Regions from separate parts of the Achromobacter sp. NPDC058515 genome, predicted to be linked through region 2. Evidence: predicted binding sites of a transcription regulator. Region 2 holds the regulator's gene; each other region holds the start of a gene.
What was found. The regulator FliA, encoded in region 2, starts transcription of late flagellar genes. The targets are predictions, from matches to a motif close to CTAAAGTTTNNNNNNNNNNNGCCGNTA.

Region 1 (5,848 bases), on a different contig from region 2:
GCGGACTGCGCGGGCGCCGGGGCGGGGGCAGGCTGGCCGGGCTGGCCGGGCTGGCCCGGCTGGCCTGCTTGAGCGGGTTGCCCCGCCTGGCCTGCGGCGGCCTGGCCGCCAGGCGCCTCCCCGCTCCAGAGCGGGGCGCGGCCCTGGACTGCCGGCGCGGCCTCGGGATACTGGGCCAGCAAGGCAAGAATGGTGCGGGCGGTCGTGCCGAGCGTGGTCGGGGCCGATGCCGTCGTGTCGCTGCTGGTGACCAGGCCGCGCGCGGCCAGCGCCAGCGCCGCGGCGGTTTTGGGGTCGACAACAGTATTCTGGCGGTCGCCTCGGGCGCCGCCAGTTTGTATGCCTTGCCGGGGATCGCGGGCAGAGCCGTCCGATGGGCCGGGCTTTTCGGGGCTCCCCGGCTGGCTGACTGCGTCGGGCCGCGCGCCCGAAACCTGGTTGGCGTTCGCGGCGGACATCGTCGTGCCAAGCACGGCGTCCAGCCGCTGCACCAGGACGTTGCCGAGTGCGGCGGGACCGATGCTCATTCGTCAGGCGCCTGGTTGCCGTAGGCGGACAGCAGGGTCTGCTGGCGCTTCATGCGTCCCAGCAATTCACCCAGCCGCGCCAGTTGCGGTAGCGCCAGATCCCGTGTCAGCGCGTCGTTTTCCAGGATGCGCACGAGCAGGTCGTACTTCATGGCGCGTCCGGCATCGTCCAGCGGGCTTGCGCGTTCGGTTTGGCGCAGGCGTTCCACTTGCTCGCAGTAAAGCTGGCCGAGGGCGAGCGCCGTATCCCAGTCGCCGGCCTGGGCGGCCGTCAACATCTCGCCCGTGGATGTGGCGATCTCCTGATACAGGTCCAGGATGGCGGAGTACTGGGTAAGGGACGTCATAGAAATCTCGGGCGTTCGATGGCTGGCTAAATTCGTCGTGTGGGCCATCAAAGCTGTGCACTGGCGGCAGGTCGATCGATGGATGTCTGCCAGGCCTCGGCCAGATCCGCCAGCAGGCGGTCGGCGATCTCGAGCTGTTCGACGTCCGCTTTCAGGTTCGCCATCAGCAGCGTGCGGACGATGTAGTCGTAGAGGCGGCCGAGATTGGCGGCGATGTCGCCGCCCGCCTCCATGTTAAGGCCCATTTTCAGGCCTTCGTCGACGATCTTGATCGCCTTGGTGATTGCCGCGCCCCGTTCGGCCACGCGTCCTTCCTGCAGGTGGATGCGGGCCTGCCCGATCGCCGCCCGCGCACCGTGGTAGAGCAGAGTGATCAGCCTTTCCGGGGTGGCGCTCATTACTTGCGTTTCCAGGCCGATATCGGCGTAGGACCGTGCAGAGTGTGAGCCAGTGGGACGGCGGGCGGCGTACGTCATTTAATACATCTTCTTGGAGTTAAGAGTTGGACTTGTTCATGGCCGCGAACTGCTGGGTCAGGTAGTTGGCCGTGACCTGCTGCTGCGAGACGAACTTGTCCAGCTGAACGAACTGGGCACGCATCAGTTCCATGGAGGCTTCGCTGGCTGCCTTGGCGCGGGTGTACTGGTCTTTCACGTTCGCGATCGACTTGGCCAGGCCGTCTTCCTTGATCTTGATCGAGCCGGTGTCGCCGAGAATGTTCTTGGTGGCCGTTTCGAACTGCTTGGCCAGGCCATCGGTGCCGGCCAGCAGGCGGGAGACGTCGGCGCCGTTCGAGGCCAGGGCCTTGTCCAGCTTGACCTGGTCCAGCGTCAGCTGGCGGGTGCTTGGGTTCGTCGTGATGCCCAGGTCGGCCAGCGACCGCAGGGTGCCTTCGCCCGTCACGAACTGCAGCGCGCTGGTGAGCGACGACTGGATGCTGCGGGTCGTGCCGTCGCCGGTCAGCGGCTGGTTGGTGGCGGCGTCGGCGTCAAACGCCGTCAGGTTCTTGATCGTCGTTTGCAGCGTGTTGTAGGCGGTCACGAAGCCCTGGATCGCCTTGCTCGCCACCGAAGGATCGCTTTCCAGCTTCAGGGTGATCGGCTTGCCGGCTTCGGTCTTGGCGGTCAGGTTCAGCGTCACGCCGTCGATGGCGGTCGAAATGTTGTTGCTGCCGCTCTTGATCGTGATGCCGTTGATGTCGATTTCGGCGTCGGTGGCGGCGGTGGCCGTCATCTTGGCGCTGGTGTCGGCGGCGTCGGTGTTGTAGTTCAGGACGTCCTTGAGCGACTGGTCGCCCGTCACCGTGATGGACTTGACCGAAGCCTGCACGCCGGTGTTCTTGGCTGTCAGCATCAGGTAGCTTTTGCCGTCGCCGTCGGTGATGACGGTGGCGCGCACGCCCAGGGTATCGTCGGCGTTGACCGCCTTGACGATGCCGTTGAGCGAAGTGTCGTTCTTCAGGTCGACGGTCTTCTTGGTGCCGTCGGCCAGCTCGATCTGGAATGAACCGGTGGCGCCATTGGACGCCTTGCGGTCGGCCACGCTGCCCGATTGCAGGGTCTGCGAGGAAGCAACGCTGGTCACGTTGATCGTGTACTGACCCGCCACGGCGCCTTCGGCGGCCACGGTCGCGGTCAGGGCGTCGCCGCCGGTCACGCTGCCTTTCACGGCGCCCATCGTTTCGGGCTTGCCCAGGAGGGCGGCAGCCTTCTGCACGGCTTCCACGGCGCTTTTCAGCTGGCCGTAGGCCGTGACGCGGGTTTCAAAGCTGGTCTGGCGGCTGGTGTACAGCTCCAGCTTCTTTTCCTCGGCTGCCTGCAGCTTCGTGAGGATGTCTTCCAGGGGCAAGCCCGAAGTCGAACCGAGGTTGGTGATGGTGGCCATGTGAAATTCCTTCCTAGCGATGCGATTCTGTCAAAAATATGGTGCCGGCGATTGGCCGGGTAAGGGCATAAGGCGGGCCTAATTCGGCGGTTCTCTCACCGGGGGGCGCCAAAACATGTGACGAACGGTGTTTTAAGTGCCGGATCAGGCTGTTGTCTTGATGCCATTGCCTTGCATGTTCACGATCATTTTGGCGATTTTGAGCACGGTTTCGCTGGGGATCGTGCGTATTACGTCGCCAGATTCCGCGTCGACCACCGACACCACCACTTGGTGGACATTCGGGTCGATTTCGAACTGAAGCTGGGTGGACCAGGCCTTCATCTGGTCGTTGATTTCGTCCAGCGCCTTTTCCAGCGGCAGCTTTTGCGCATTGGATTGTTCCGAGGTGGCGCTGTCGGAGGCTCCGCTGTTCGTGCTCGCGGCTGCCGGCGTGGCGGTTGCTGACGGGTCTGGCGCGACGGGGGCAAGCGCGACCGGCAACGGTGCGAACGACGCGGGGGCTAACGGGGTTACGGCCATGATCACTCCAACGGCGAGGTGGGCGTCTCGGAGGAACGCGCTGTTTTCAGGGAATTCTCAGTTACCATAACGACATGGCCGCAGGGAACTTTAGCCCGGTGGATCCAGATGTTTCACGTGCTAAATAGTTCGGACCGGGCAATGAGTGTCAAGACGGCGCTGCGAGTTATCGAAATCATCGAAACCTATGCCCGCGAAAAGCGCGCGTTGCCCCTGTCGGAACTGGCCCGTCTGCTCGACGTCCCCGTTTCCAGCTGCCTGGCGCTGATCCGCACGCTCACCGGCCTGGGCTATCTCTATGAAACCGGGCGGCGCCAGGGCTATTACCCCACCGGGCGCCTCCTGGCGATGGCGCAGCGCATCGCGCGCGCCGACCCTGTTCTGGACCGCGTTTATCCCAGCCTCACTGAATTAAGGGACGCCACCCGCGAAACCATCGTTTTCGCCAAGCTGGCGTCGGACGGCCGCGTTGTCTACCTGGATGTGCTGGATTCGCCGCATACGATCCGATACGCGCCCGTAGCCGGCGAGTTCAAGGACGTTCACGCAAATTCCTTGGGAAAGGCGCTCATCTCGCTGCTGGACGAGCCGGCGCGCGAGGCCATGCTGGCCGGCATGACCATGACCCGCTACAACGACCGCACCCTGGTCACGCGGGAGGCCTTGCTGGACGACCTTCAGTTGTCGCGCCAAAGGGGCTGGTTCATGAACAGCGGGGAATCGATCGCCGACGTGGGCGCCATCGCCTGGCCCGTCACGCTGTCGGGCGAGCACTACGCCATTTCGGTGGGCGGCCCGATCTACCGGATCGAACCTCAGCAGGAAGCCTATGCCCGGATCCTGCGGGCGGCATGCACGGGGCTGGAGCAGCAGGCCTGATCCAGGCCCGCTCGCCCGCCGGCCAGGCCAGGTTCAGTAGGACTTCGGCAGTCCGAGCACCTTTTCGGCGATAAAGCACATGATCAGTTGCGGGCTGACCGGCGCGATGCGCGGGATGAAGCTCTCGCGCAGCAGCCGTTCCACATGGTATTCCTTGGCGTAGCCCATGCCGCCCAGCGTCATCACCGCCGTCTGGCAGGCGTTGTAGCCGGCTTCGGCCGCCAGGTATTTCGCCGAATTGGCGTAGGGGCCGCAGGGCTTGCCCGCGTCGTACAGGCTGGCCGCCTTGAAGACCATCAGGTCCGCCGCTTCCAGCTGCATCCAGGCCTGCGCCAGCGGATGCTGGATGCCCTGGTTCTGGCCTATCGGACGGCCGAACACGGTGCGCTCGCCGGCATACTTCACGGCCCGGTCCAGCGCCGCGCGGCCGATGCCCACCGCTTCCGCGGCGATGAGGATGCGTTCGGGGTTCAGGCCGTGCAGGATGTACTCGAAGCCCCGGCCTTCCTCGCCGATGCGGTCGGCCACCGGAATGCGCAGGCCGTCGATGAACAGCATGTTCGAATCCACGGCCTTGCGGCCCATTTTCTCGATCTCGCGCACTTCGATCTTTTCGCGGTCGAGGTCCGTATAGAAGAGCGACAGGCCCTGGGTGGGCTTTTCCACCTCGGCCAGCGGGGTGGTGCGCGCCAGCAGCAGCATTTTGTTGGCTACCTGCGCCGTCGAAATCCAGATCTTGCGGCCATGCACGACGTACTCGTCGCCCTGGCGCACGGCGCGGGTGCTGAGCTTGGTGGTGTCCAGGCCGGCGTCCGGCTCGGTGACGGCGAAGCACGCCTTCTCGCGCCCGGCGATCAGCGGTTCAAGCCAGCGGCTGCGCTGTTCGTCGCTGCCGAACACCACGACGGGATTCAGGCCGAAGATATTCATATGGACGGCGGAGGCGCCGGTGAAGCCGGCGCCCGAGGCGGCGATGGTCTGCATCATCAATGCGGCCTCGGTCATGCCCAGGCCGGCGCCGCCGTACTCCTGCGGCATGGCGATGCCCAGCCAGCCGTCGCGGGCCAGGTCGGCGTGCAGCGGTTCGGGGAAGCCGCCTTCGCGGTCGCGCTCCAGCCAGTATTCGTCGGGGTACCGGTCGCAGATGCGGGAGACGGCGTCGCGCAAGGCCAATTGCTCGGGGGTGAATTCAAAGTCCATCAGTCGTTTCCATCTTGGGTAATGCCACGGGCGACCATGGCGTCGATCCGGGCCGCGTCGTAGCCGGCCTCGGCCAGCACTTCGCGGCTGTGCTGGCCCAGCTTCGGGGCAGGCAGGCGTATGGATGTCGGGGTGCCCTCGTACCGGCCCAGCGGGGCCGTGGTGCGGATCCGGCCTTCCGAGGGGTGTTCCATTTCCTGGATGAAACCGGTGGCGGCCAGGTGTTCGTCCTGGAGCAGGCCGTCGATCGTATAGAGCTGCGAGGCGGGGATGTCCGCCCGCGCCAGATCGTCCAGCCACTCCTGGCTTGAGCGCGTGCCGATCACGTCGGCGACGAAGGCGTAGACCTCGCTGATGTTCGCGGCCCGCGCCCCATGCGTGCAAAAGCGCGTGTCTTGCGACAGTTCGGGCCGGCCGATCAGGCCGAAGAAATTGCGCCAGTGCTTGTCGTTGTAGATCAGCAGGCAGATATACCCGTCGGCCGTCGCA
Region 2 (5,848 bases):
CGCCGTCAGTTTGGCCGAAGCCGATCTCGCGGCCTCAAAAGAAAAAAACCCGCCGAGAGGCGGGTTTTTGGGGTGGCCAAGCCCGGCGCGAAGGGCCGTTCCTGGCTGCCAGCCAGAGGAAACCGGGGTTTCCTCTGCCGACTGTAGCTGTTGCTGAGAATTAACGCAGCAGCGACAGAACGGTTTGCGGGACTTGGTTGGCTTGGGCCAGAACCGAGGTGCCAGCTTGTTGCAGGATCTGAGCCTTGGACATGTTCGACACTTCCGTGGCGTAGTCGGCGTCTTGAATACGCGAACGAGCGTTGGAGAGGTTGTTGACCACGTTGTTCAGGTTGGCGATCGTCGATTCCAGGCGGTTTTGCACAGCGCCCAGTTCGCCGGTCAGCTTGTCCAGCTTCGTGAAGGCGGCGTCCAGCGTCTTCAGCGGATCGGTGGTCAGCGTGCCCTTGCTCTTTTCTTCCGTGGTCAGCTTGCCCGAGCTGTTGACCTTGGCTTCGGCGCCGACTTGGGCGGCGTAGTCGCCAGTGCCCGTGCCGCTCTTGACCGTGGCCTTGCCCGTGTTGACGTCGACGGTGTAGGTCGTGTCGTACGTCTTGGTCGTGGTGAAGGTGCCCTTGTCGTCAACGTACGTGTCGGTGGACGCGCCGCTGGTGAAGGTGACGTTGGCGCTGGTGATGCCTTGACCCAGCTTCACAACCACGCCGCCGGCGGTAGCGTTGGCCTTGACGTTGGCCAGCAGAGCATCGGTGGCGATGGTGTTGGTGAACGACAGAGCGTTGGCGGTACCGGTGTTCGAGTACGTCTTGCCACCGATCGAAACCGACGACGAGCCAGCAGCGCCGGTGTTGGCGGCGGCGGTCAGCACGCTGTTCAGCGTGGCGGTCGTTGCGGAGGCATTGTTGGTGGTCAGGTTGCCTGCGGCATCCAGGAACGCCTCTTGGCCGCCGATCGTGACCTTGCCCGTTGCGTCCACTTGGAATTCAGTGGTGCCGCCGCCGTTGTGGGTGTAGGTGGCGGTGGTCGTGCCGGTAGCCGGACGCAGCGAGTTTGCCAGCGTGGTGATGGCGCCAGCGTTCGAGGCCGACTTGTCGGTGAACGTGAAGTTCTTCTCGGCGGCGTCGTACGTGTAGACGGTGGCGCCGGTGCCCGTGCCAACGGTCACGGTGTTGCCGTTTTCCAGCTTGGCGAACGTTTGGTCGGCGGTGGCGGCAGCGTGGGTCGTGGTCACGGTCCAGTCGTTGCCAACCGAGGTGCCGCCAGCGGCTTGCAGGTCGGACACGGTGGCCGAACGGTTCTGGGTCACGCCCGAGCCGTTGACGTTGAAGCCGTCCAGACCCAGCGTCTTGACGCTGATTTCCGACAGGTTCAGGGTGATCGTTTCGCCGTCGTTGGCGCCGACTTGCAGCGTCAGGGGCTTGGCGTTGGCGGACAGAACCTTCACGCCGTTGAAGTCGGTTTGTTGCGAGATGCGGTCGATGTCCGACAGACGCTGGTTGATTTCGTCTTGCATCGAGTTCAGCTGCTCTTGCGAGTAGCTGCCGTTGCCGGCTTGCACCGACAGTTCGCGAACGCGCTGCAGGTGGGTGTTGATTTCGGAGGCGGCGCCTTCCGTCGTCTGGGCCAGCGAGATGCCGTCGTTGGCGTTACGAGCGGCTTGGGTCAGGCCCTTGACGTTCGCGGTGAAGCGGTTGGCAATGGCCATACCGGCGGCGTCGTCCTTGGCGCTGTTGATGCGCAGGCCCGACGACAGGCGTTCGATGGCGGTGCCCAGGGACGATTGGGACTTGTTCAGGTTGTTCTGAGCAACGAGCGACAAGTAGTTGGTATTGATGACTGCAGCCATGTTTAGGCTCCCAAGAGAGAAAGGCTTCTTCAAACCGGGCAGCGGGGCCGCCCATCTTTGTAACGGGAAGAATTCGTTGACTTGTGTCTTCGAATTTCTCCGTTGCCAGGATTACGGCAGTCTCAAATCAATCTTTAGCCTTTTTTTTGGGGCAATCGTAAATATGCCGCCGGACTTGCCATTTTGGTGGCGGCCGCCCCGGGGCGGCCGCCGATGGCCGCGCCTTAATTCAGCAGCAGGCCGGCCTTGCGCAGTTGAACCACCAGCGCGTTCAGGAATTCCTGGGCCACGGGCTCCAGGTTGCGTGCGCCCTTGTAGGACTGCCCGTTGGGGTGGGCAAGCCGTCCGGATGTCAGGGCGTCGCGGATTTGGGTCCGCAGCTCGGCGGCGCTCAGGCTGCCGTCCATCTGCGATGCAACTGATTGGCTCAATGCGTCAAGCGGCGGCGTGACGGGATGGTGCCAGAAATTGTGCATGCCGACCTGGCAATCTTTCTTGCCGACCTCCCGCATCAACTCCAGTGCGCCGGCGATGAGCCTGGGCCTTGTTTCCGGGGCAAGGTAGGGCGAAGCCTCCAGCCGGTAATGCAAGGCGCTGCCCTGAACCAGCGTGATCAGATGCATGTATGCAGCGTTGGCAAGGTCATCCCGCGTGGCGCCCGGGGCGTGCGGTTCGATGATGGCCAGGAGGTCATTGAAGGAAAGCGAGCGCGGCCAGACGCCGGCCAGGGCGTCGATGATGCCGATCATGGCTGGGTCTTTCGTGCTGAGGGTGGCGCCGTTGGGAGTGCGGTAATGCGCATGCCCCGAAGACGCGCCCGCGGCCGGCGGCGCCGCTTCCAGGTGCGTGGCAAAGTGCATTTCCTTGAACGCGTTGCCTTCAGGCTGCTCCAGCATCTGTTCCGCGCGCTCGGCATGAACCAGCAGGCTCTTGCGGAAAGTGCGGCCCACGGCGAAATCCAGGTATTGCTCGCGCATTTCGCGGCCGGCGTTTGCCGACAGGGAATTTAGCCCCACCGCGACTCGCGTTCCAAACGTGGAAGAGAAAGTCAGTTGCGGTTCGGCATCGGTGACATACGCCAACCCTGCTTGTTGCGCCGCAGCGGCGAACTCCAGGAAGTAGCAAGGCGTATTGATGGTCTCAAGATATTCGTGCAGCAGGTAATGGTCCGTCTGGCCGCGCAGCTTGCGCGCGGCTTCCTGCAGTGCGGACTGCAAGGGATTGTTCTGCCAGAGGCCATTTTCGATCAGGTCCAGCATGTCCTTGGCCCGCGCGAGTTTCTGCTGCGGGGTTTCGGCGCCGAAACTGTTCAAGATCATGGCATCGCGAATGACGTCCGACGCCTTCCAGCCGGGATACGTGTTGTAACTGATATAGGCAACACCATTCGGCGCCAGGTTTTCGCGGCAGATCCGGAATATGGCGTCGCGCACCTCCGGCGGCACCCAGCTGAAAACCCCGTGGCAGATGATGTAGTCGAACGTCCCGAAATCCGCGGTTATGTCGGTCAGGCTCATCGCCCGGAGATCGAGATTGCGCGCGCCGGCTGTTTCGGCGATGCGCCGGCCGGCCTCGATTTGCTGGGGCGCGAGATCGATGCCCACGACCGTCGCTCCGGGGTGGGCGAGCGCAAAGGGAAGCAGGTTGCCGCCCGCGGCGGAGCCCAGCTCCAGGACTTTCGCATTTTCCAGGGGGGGCGTATCCAAGCCGTAGAGACCCGCGACCGCGCGGAGATTGCCCGGCGACGTGTACGAGAACGGGTTGGAAATATAGGGGGTTTCGTCGTAAGCGTCTGAGATCGCCTGCGTCAAATGATCGGGTGCGGTCATTGCGAATTCCAGGGGTGGGGCGATGCGCTGCTGGCGAAGGCGGCCGCGCACGGATGTTGAATCGATGCGACAGGCTAGCAGTCGCCGGCGCGCGGCGAAGGCTCGAATAGCGTCCGATTTTCCGGGGAATTGTGCGCCCGCGCGCGGGCGAGGCGCCTAGATGATCTGCGCGATCTGCCCCTCCTGGGGCAGCTCCTGCCAGGCCTGGTCCTTCAGCTTCGCCCGGATCCGCGCCGTTGCCTGCGACCTCAGCTGGCATACCCGGGCCTCGGTCACGTTCATGATCGCCCCAATTTCCTTCAGGTTCAGCCCCTGCTCATAACAAAGCGACAGCAGCAGCTTTTCGCGGTCGGGCAGGGCGTCGATGGCGTGGATCAGCGCCTGGCGGAAGTCGCCCGCCAGCAGCGAGTCCAGCGGGTTGCCCCCGGCCGAACCGTGGTTCAGGGTGGCGGACCAGTCCGATTGGCCGGATGCCGAATCGGGTTCGGTCGTGAAATCTTCATAGTGGACGATCTGCACGCCCTGGGCGTCATGCAGGAGCGCCTGGTATTCATTCAGCGGGATCTCGAGCTGGGCTGCGATCTCGGCCTCCGTGGGCGCGCGCATCAAGCGCTGTTCCAGGTGCTGGATGGCCTGTTCGATCTTGCGCGCCTTGGTGCGGACGCTGCGCGGCAACCAGTCCTGGCCGCGGAGCTCGTCGAGCATCGCGCCACGGATGCGGGTCGTGGCGTAGGTCTCGAATTGAGCGTCGGCAGTTTCCTGGTAGCGGCGTACGGCGTCCAGCAGGCCGATCATGCCGGCCTGTATCAGGTCGTCGAGTTCAACGCTGGCCGGAAGCCTGGCGAGCAATTGCAGGGCCAGCTTTCGCACTAGCGGTGCATATTCGACCAGGCTGTCATCTGCGTGGGGCATTGCGGGAATGTCGGGCGGTGTCCATCGTGACGCCTTGTCGATTGTTGTCAATTTGCGACATTGTCGACAAGCGCGCGGCTGCGCTAAAGCTAGCAAGTTTTAGTGATCGGCAAGGTGCCATTGTCGGCACTGAACAGGGTTTCATTCGAAGAAGTACGCAATGTTTTGAATGCTTATTTGGCAAATTGGCGCAAATTTGTCACTAACTTGTATGTCAAGGTGTATCTAAACGGGCAAGTTGCGCAACATCAACAAAGATTTGTCATATAAGTCATAGAAAATGACATGACCTGTGGTAAATTTTACTTAAATTGCGAACAAATGATACATTTCGCATTAAAACAGGATGCAGCGGGCAGGCAGGCAACACACGTTGCCTGCGCCCTGGTTATCAAGCCCCTTCGGTGGGATAGGGATAGGGAGTTGGGCGTGCAACAAGTCGAAAATTCAATGCTGGCAGACATTCGCGAAGTGAATCTGTCCTATCTGTTACTTGCGCAGCGGATGCTGCGCGATGACTACGCTGCATCGATGTTCCGCTTGGGGTTCAGCAACGAAGTCGCTGACATCCTCATGCGTCTATCGCCGGCGCAACTGGTGAAGCTGGCCAGCTCCAGCTCGCTGCTGTGCCGTTTCCGCTTTGATGACTACAGCCTGTTGTCGGCATTGACCCACGACGTTCTGGGCGGTGCGCTTCAGCAAGCGCATGCGACGATCCTGCTGGCCAAGCAACCTGTTGAAGAATTGGCCTGACGGCCTGTGAATTCCACTCGGACATACGTGTAATGGCCTCCAAGAGCGTTTCTCAGGAAGCGGACGACATCCTGCTTGCCAGCTCCATGATTACCCTGGGCGCCCGGCTGCAGGTGCTGGAGGCTGAAACCAGCCTCAGCCACGACCGCCTGGCCCGCCTGTATCGCGAGATACGCGGTTGTTCGCCACCCAAGGGCATGCTGCCGTTTTCGGTCGACTGGTTCATGACCTGGCTGCCGAACATCCACTCCTCGCTCTTCTATAACGTGTATTCGTTCCTGAATGCGCGCACCAGCAGCAAAGGCATACGCGCCACGATCGACGCCTATCGCCTCTACCTTGAAAACGCCGGCCTGGACTCCACCGAAGCCGCCGAACCCGTCCTGAGCTTCACCCGAGCCTGGATGCTGGTGCGCTTCTTCGACAGCGGCATGCTGCAGCTCTCCGCCTGCCGCCAGTGCGGAGGCCATTTCATCGCGCATGCCCACGATCCGCAGTCGGATTTCGTGTG
Region 3 (5,848 bases), on a different contig from region 2:
CGGCCGGGTCGGGATAGCCCGGCGGAATCTTGCCGGCCAGCGCCGAGTAGGGCAGCACCGGCAGGCGGGAGATCTTCGGCTCCAGCAGCAGCTCCTGGCCCGCCTGGCTCAGCGTGAAGGCGATGAACTTCTTGCCTTCCTCGGTGTTCTTCGCGCCTTCGATGAGCGCGATGTTGGCCGGCACGATGGCGGTTTCGGAGGGGTAGACGAATTCAACCGGGAACTTGGAGTACTTGCTGGACAGGCCGAAGAAGTCGATGACCGGGCCGGCGCCGAACTGGCCGTTGTTCACGCCGTCGGGCACCCCGAAGGAGCGCTCGGTGACGGCGCTGCTGTTGCCCGACATGCGCAAGAGCGTGCGCCAGCCGTCGTCCCAGCCTTCGCCCTGCAGAATGGTCTCGACCGTCAGGTGCATTGTGCCCGAGCGCGAGGGCGAGGTGATGCCTACGTGGCCGAACCATTTCGGCGACAGCAGGTCCTTCCATTCCACCGGGGCGGGAATCTTGTGCGCCGCAATGTAGCGCGTGTTGTAGATGATGCCGTAGCCCGCCAGCGCCTGGCCCAGATACATGCCGCCGGGATCGTTGATGGGGTAGTTGCCGATCTTGTCCGGCACGTTCTTGTTCGCCACGTCGGACGACTTGACCAGCAGCTTGTCGCGGCCCAGCACCTCGAAGGCATCGGGCGCGCTGGCCCAGAACACCTCGGGCCGCTGGCCGGCGGGCGTCTCGCGCACATAGGCAATGCCGGACACGGTGTTCTTGTTCAGGATCTCCAGCGTGATGCCGGGGTTGGCCTTTTCAAACGCGGTCTTGTAGGCCTGGGTCAGGTCCTTGGGGAACGACGTGATCACCGTGACGGTGCCTGCCAGGGCGGGCGCCGCGCAGACGGCCAGCAGCGCCCCTGCAAGGGCTGTGCGCATTGCGTGCATGGTTTGTCTCCGTGGTTTTAGATTTGTTCGGAGACAGTACTGGGCGGTCCGCCAGGCGTCCAATCAGAAATTTTGATGCGGTCCATCATCGCGGACGCCTCGGGCAGGCGTCCGCGTCGCGCGCTACGCCGTGGCGGACACGCCGCCGCCCTGCGAGGCCCGGGCCTGCTGCGCCATCACCTGAGCGATCTGCCCCTGGATCTGCACCGCCTGGGCATTGAGCGCCAGCACTTGCTGCGCCTTCATTTCAGCCGGCATTCCGCTGGCCTTGACCTTGGCGATCTGGTCCATGATCCGCTTGAGCTGCTTCTGCAGTTCCTTGATCTGGCGGGTGTATTCGTCGTCGTTGTCGGTCTCTTCGGTTGCCGCGGCGCTGGCCGCGGCCATCCCCCCAGGATTGTTGATGCGGACCTTGCCGTCCGCGGTCAACGAGGTCGCCTCCTGGCTCGTGGAATTCCTGGCCTCTTTGTTGGCCTGGATGCGCTCGGCCCACAGATCGGCCAGGCTGTTGGTCCGGGAGATGCCGCTGATGGGATTGGTCGCCATGATTGCTCCTGCTGCCGGGATGGAATTTGGGGTTTCCACTGATACGGCATCTTTGGCTGAAACTTAAACGTTGCCGCCCCTTCGCGGCCCCATTTACACTGGCGCCCGCTCATACCCAATACCTACCGGGGAATCCATGTCCAATTCCTATTTTCCGCGCTGGCGCCTGGCGGACGACGCCGAGCCCGGCGTCATCATCGCGCCCGATGAAAGGCTGTCCTGGCCCAAGAACGTGGCCATGGGCGCCCAGCACGTGGTTGCGATGTTCGGCTCCACCGTGCTGGCGCCGTTGCTCATGGGCTTCGATCCCAACGTCGCCATCCTGATGTCGGGCATCGGCACGCTGATCTTCTTCCTGTTCGTGGGCGGGCGCGTGCCCAGCTACCTGGGATCCAGCTTCGCCTTCATCGGCGGGGTGATCGCGGTGACTGGCTATGCCGGCAGCGGCGCCAACGCCAATATCGGGGTGGCGCTGGGCGCCATCATCGCCTGCGGCCTGGCCTATACGCTGATCGGCGTGGTCGTCTGGATTGTCAACGCGCGCGCCGGGGGCGGGGCCAACTGGATCGACGCGCTCATGCCGCCCGTGGTGACGGGCGCGGTGGTCGCCGTGATCGGCCTGAACCTTGCGCCCATCGCGGCCAAGGGCGCGATGGGCGCCTCGGGCTTTGACAGCGTCATGGCGATGGTCACCATCGTGTGCGTGGGCGGCATCGCCGTGTACACCCGGGGCATGGTGCAGCGCCTGCTGATCCTGGTCGGCCTGATCCTGGCCTGCGTGGTTTACGCGGTGCTGGCCAATGGCCTAGGCTACGGCAAGCCCATCGATTTCTCCGCCGTATCGGCCGCCGCCTGGATCGGCCTGCCGCAATTCGCCGCGCCCGTGTTCAAGGCGGAAGCCATGGGCCTGATCGTGCCGGTCGCCATCATCCTGGTGGCCGAAAACCTGGGCCACGTGAAGGCCGTCAGCGCCATGACCGGGCGGGACCTGGACCGCTACCTGGGCCGCGCCTTCGTCGGCGACGGGGTGGCCACGATGGTCTCCGGCGCCGTGGGCGGCACCGGCGTCACGACCTACGCCGAGAACATCGGCGTGATGGCCGTGACCCGCATCTATTCCACGCTCGTCTTCGTGGTGGCCGCCCTGATCGCCATCGTGCTGGGCTTCTCGCCCAAGTTCGGCGCGCTGATCCAGACGATCCCGGCGCCCGTGCTGGGCGGCATGTCGGTCGTGGTGTTCGGCCTGATCGCCGTTGCCGGCGCCCGCATCTGGGTGGTCAACCAGGTCGACTTCAGCGACAACCGCAACCTCATCGTGGCCGCGGTCACGCTGGTGCTGGGCGCGGGCGATTTCACCGTCAAGCTGGGCAACTTCACGCTGGGCGGCATCGGCACCGCCACCTTCGGCGCCATCATCCTGTACGCCTTGCTGCGCCGCCGCGGGACGTAAATCCGCAGGCCGGCCGGGACGCGCACGCGCCCCGGCCAGGGCCGATGCGCCTAGGAGCGCGACAGCCTCGCGGCCAGCGCCGTCCGCGCAATCCGCTCGGGCGACGCCTCGATCACCTGCCCGGACTGCGTCTTGAACACGGCGGTGGCCTCAGCCAGGCGCCGCGCCTGTTCCTCCATCGCCGACGCCGCGGCCGAGGCCTCTTCCACCAGCGCCGCGTTCTGCTGCGTCACCTCGTCCATCTGCGAAATCGCCAGGCTGACCTGGTCGATGCCGCCGGCCTGCTGGGCCGACGCCGCCGAAATCTCCCCCATGATGTCCGCCACCCGCTGAACGGAAGCCACGATCTCCTGCATGGTCTGGCCGGCGGCGGCGACCTGCGCGGAACCCGTGGTCACCGTGTCCGCCGAGGCTTCGATCAGCGCCTTGATCTCCTTGGCAGCCTGCGCGGCGCGCTGCGCCAGCGTGCGCACTTCGCCCGCGACCACCGCGAAACCCTTGCCCTGTTCCCCGGCCCGCGCCGCCTCGACGGCCGCGTTCAGCGCGAGGATGTTGGTCTGAAAGGCGATGCTGTCGATCACCGACACGATGTCCGCGATCTTGCGCGAACTGTCCGAGATGCCTTGCATGGTCGCCACGACCTGCCCGACGTTGTGGCCGCCGCGCTGCGCCACGTCCATGCTGACCGCGGCCAGCTGATTGGCCTGGGCCGCGTTTTCGGCGTTCTGCTTGACGGTGGTGGCCAGTTCTTCCATGGTGGAGGCCGTCTCTTCCAGCGCCGCCGCCTGCTGTTCGGTGCGGGTGGACAGGTTGGCGTTGCCGGTGGCGATCTCCGCCGCGCCCACATTGATTTCCTCGACCCCGTGGCGCACGGACGTCACGGTCCGGGTCAGGCCCTCCTGCATGCGCTTTAGCGACGCGAACAGGGCGCCGATCTCGTTCTGGGAGCGGGTCTCGACCCGCTGCGTCAGGTCGCCGGCGGCGATGCGGTCGAAGTGCCTGCCCGCTTCCTGCAGGGGCAGCAGCACGCCGCGCCGGATGAAGGTCCAGCACAGCGCCGTCAGCAGCAGGGCGGCCGAAAGCAGGGCGATCGCCGAAATCCGCGCGGTGGAATAGGTCTTCTGCGAGCTCGCCAACACCCCGTCGCTGCGTTCCTGGACCCGCGCCAGGAAGACCTGCATGTCCTTGATGAAATTCGCATCCGCCTGGCGCACGCGCCCTTCGTCCTGCTGATACCTGGCGGGCGAGCGCTCCTTGATGGCGGCGGACAGCGCGTCCAGTATCGCGGTGTACTCCGTGTAGCGGGTCTGCAGCGTCAGCGCCAGGGCCTGGCCGCGTTCGCTCTTGGGCACTTCCATGTAGCGGGCAAACCGTTCGCGCGCCAGTTTGAGCTGACTGGCGGCGTCCTGTTCGGCCGTCGCGGCCTGTTCCGTGGCGCCCGTCTGCAGCGCCGCATTGGCCGCGCCCAGCGCCAGCCTTGCCCGCAGCAGCGCGGCATTGGCCTCGTAGAGCGGGTCGACCTGATGGACCGCCACGGTGTTCAGGTCCTCGATCTCGGTCATGCTGCGCTCAGCGTTCATCCAGCTCAATCCGCATGCCAGCGCCAGGGCGGTCACGAAGCACGCCAGCACCAGCAGCATTCCCGTACGGACTTTCAATTTTTCCAGCATGAGGGCTCCTCGTTCTTGAAAGCGATCCGCCGCACAGGGGACGGGCCGGGGCCGCGTGCCGCGCGGAGGACAGGCGGACGTCGTGCCGGGTGGCTGCGATGCGCCCGCCAGAATTGCAAACACGCAAAATCAATCGATTTCACGGCGGGTGTCCGCCGTGTCCCCCCGGGCCCAAGAAGAGAAACCTCTGCTTTCGGCCTATTTGTATTTAATTGTTATTAATGACTCAATTTGTTAGTTATACCTGTTTTATCGATATTGCCGGCTGGCTATTTGCGTAAACAGGGGGCGACGAACAGAATGGCCTATTCGCGAGTATCTTTTCCGCAACGCAATATGGGCGGAAATAATGCGGATGACGCCCGGCGCGCGCGGCAAGTCCCGCCGGTTCTCTGGCATCCTGGATGAAATGGCGGGTTTTAGCGGGTTACAGCGTCGAAATGCGTCGAAAACGACGTTTTCTCCAGTGGCTTGCAATTCCCGTGGACTTTGACCACAATATGACCTTGATTGCCCCGGTTCCGACCCGAGCCGGGGTTTTGTTTTGGTCGTCCGCGCCGCCCGTCACGTTACAAGCATCCGACGGCAAGCGAGCGCCAGGGTTACGACCTTCACCGAGAACGCTCCGTCGGGGCGTTTTTCTACTTTTGTTTGGGAAACGACATGTCTGCCATTCCTTTGACCGTGCGCGGGGCCGAGCGCTTGCAAGAAGAGCTCCAGCGGCTGAAAACCGTGGAACGTCCTGCCGTGATTAACGCCATCGCTGAGGCGCGCGCGCAGGGTGATCTGTCGGAAAATGCCGAATACGACGCCGCTCGCGAGCGCCAAGGCTTTATCGAGGGCCGGATTGCTGAACTTGAAGGCACGCTTTCCAATGCCCACCTGATCGACCCCTCTTCCCTGGAGGCCGAAGGCCGCGCCGTGTTTGGCGCAACCGTCGACATCGAGGACCTGGATTCGGGCGATCGCGTGACGTACCAGATCGTCGGCGACGTTGAAGCCGATATCAAGTCGAACCTGATTTCCGTGTCGAGCCCGGTGGCGCGCGCGTTGATCGGCAAGAGCGAAGGCGATGTCGTCGAGGTCAAGGCCCCGGCTGGCGTTCGCGAATATGAAGTCCTGGGCGTGCGTTACATCTGACGCAAACGCCCTAAGCTGTAAAAACTGTCAAAACACCATAGCCTGAACCCTGCGTTCGTCTGAATTCCGCGGTACATTGCGGATCGCTATGGTGGACCGGGCGCGTAAAGC

Region 1: a site for FliA is predicted at 3,348-3,374, ahead of ACFWP0_RS25080 (flagellar protein FlaG). Genes of this name have one in related genera too.
Region 3: a site for FliA is predicted at 1,519-1,545, ahead of ACFWP0_RS26915 (FlxA-like family protein). Genes of this name have one in related genera too.

Annotation. Positions count from the first base shown of each region.
Region 1 covers NZ_JBHXNI010000017.1:145,791-151,638, reverse strand. Annotated here, with positions in the region: gene ACFWP0_RS25100 (flagellar hook-length control protein FliK) at 1-527, opposite strand, end outside; gene ACFWP0_RS25095 (flagellar protein FliT) at 524-874, opposite strand; gene fliS (flagellar export chaperone FliS) at 922-1,350, opposite strand; gene fliD (flagellar filament capping protein FliD) at 1,370-2,758, opposite strand; gene ACFWP0_RS25080 (flagellar protein FlaG) at 2,903-3,280, opposite strand; gene ACFWP0_RS25075 (IclR family transcriptional regulator) at 3,422-4,159, shown strand; gene ACFWP0_RS25070 (acyl-CoA dehydrogenase family protein) at 4,193-5,359, opposite strand; gene ACFWP0_RS25065 (CaiB/BaiF CoA transferase family protein) at 5,359-5,848, opposite strand, start outside.
Region 2 covers NZ_JBHXNI010000008.1:235,673-241,520, forward strand. Annotated here, with positions in the region: gene ACFWP0_RS16285 (flagellin) at 161-1,843, opposite strand; gene ACFWP0_RS16290 (methyltransferase regulatory domain-containing protein) at 2,068-3,672, opposite strand; gene ACFWP0_RS16295 (RNA polymerase sigma factor FliA) at 3,829-4,584, opposite strand; gene flhD (flagellar transcriptional regulator FlhD) at 5,035-5,337, shown strand; gene flhC (flagellar transcriptional regulator FlhC) at 5,370-5,848, shown strand, end outside.
Region 3 covers NZ_JBHXNI010000021.1:427-6,274, forward strand. Annotated here, with positions in the region: gene ACFWP0_RS26910 (ABC transporter substrate-binding protein) at 1-931, opposite strand, end outside; gene ACFWP0_RS26915 (FlxA-like family protein) at 1,055-1,477, opposite strand; gene ACFWP0_RS26920 (solute carrier family 23 protein) at 1,614-2,927, shown strand; gene ACFWP0_RS26925 (methyl-accepting chemotaxis protein) at 2,978-4,597, opposite strand; gene greA (transcription elongation factor GreA) at 5,261-5,737, shown strand.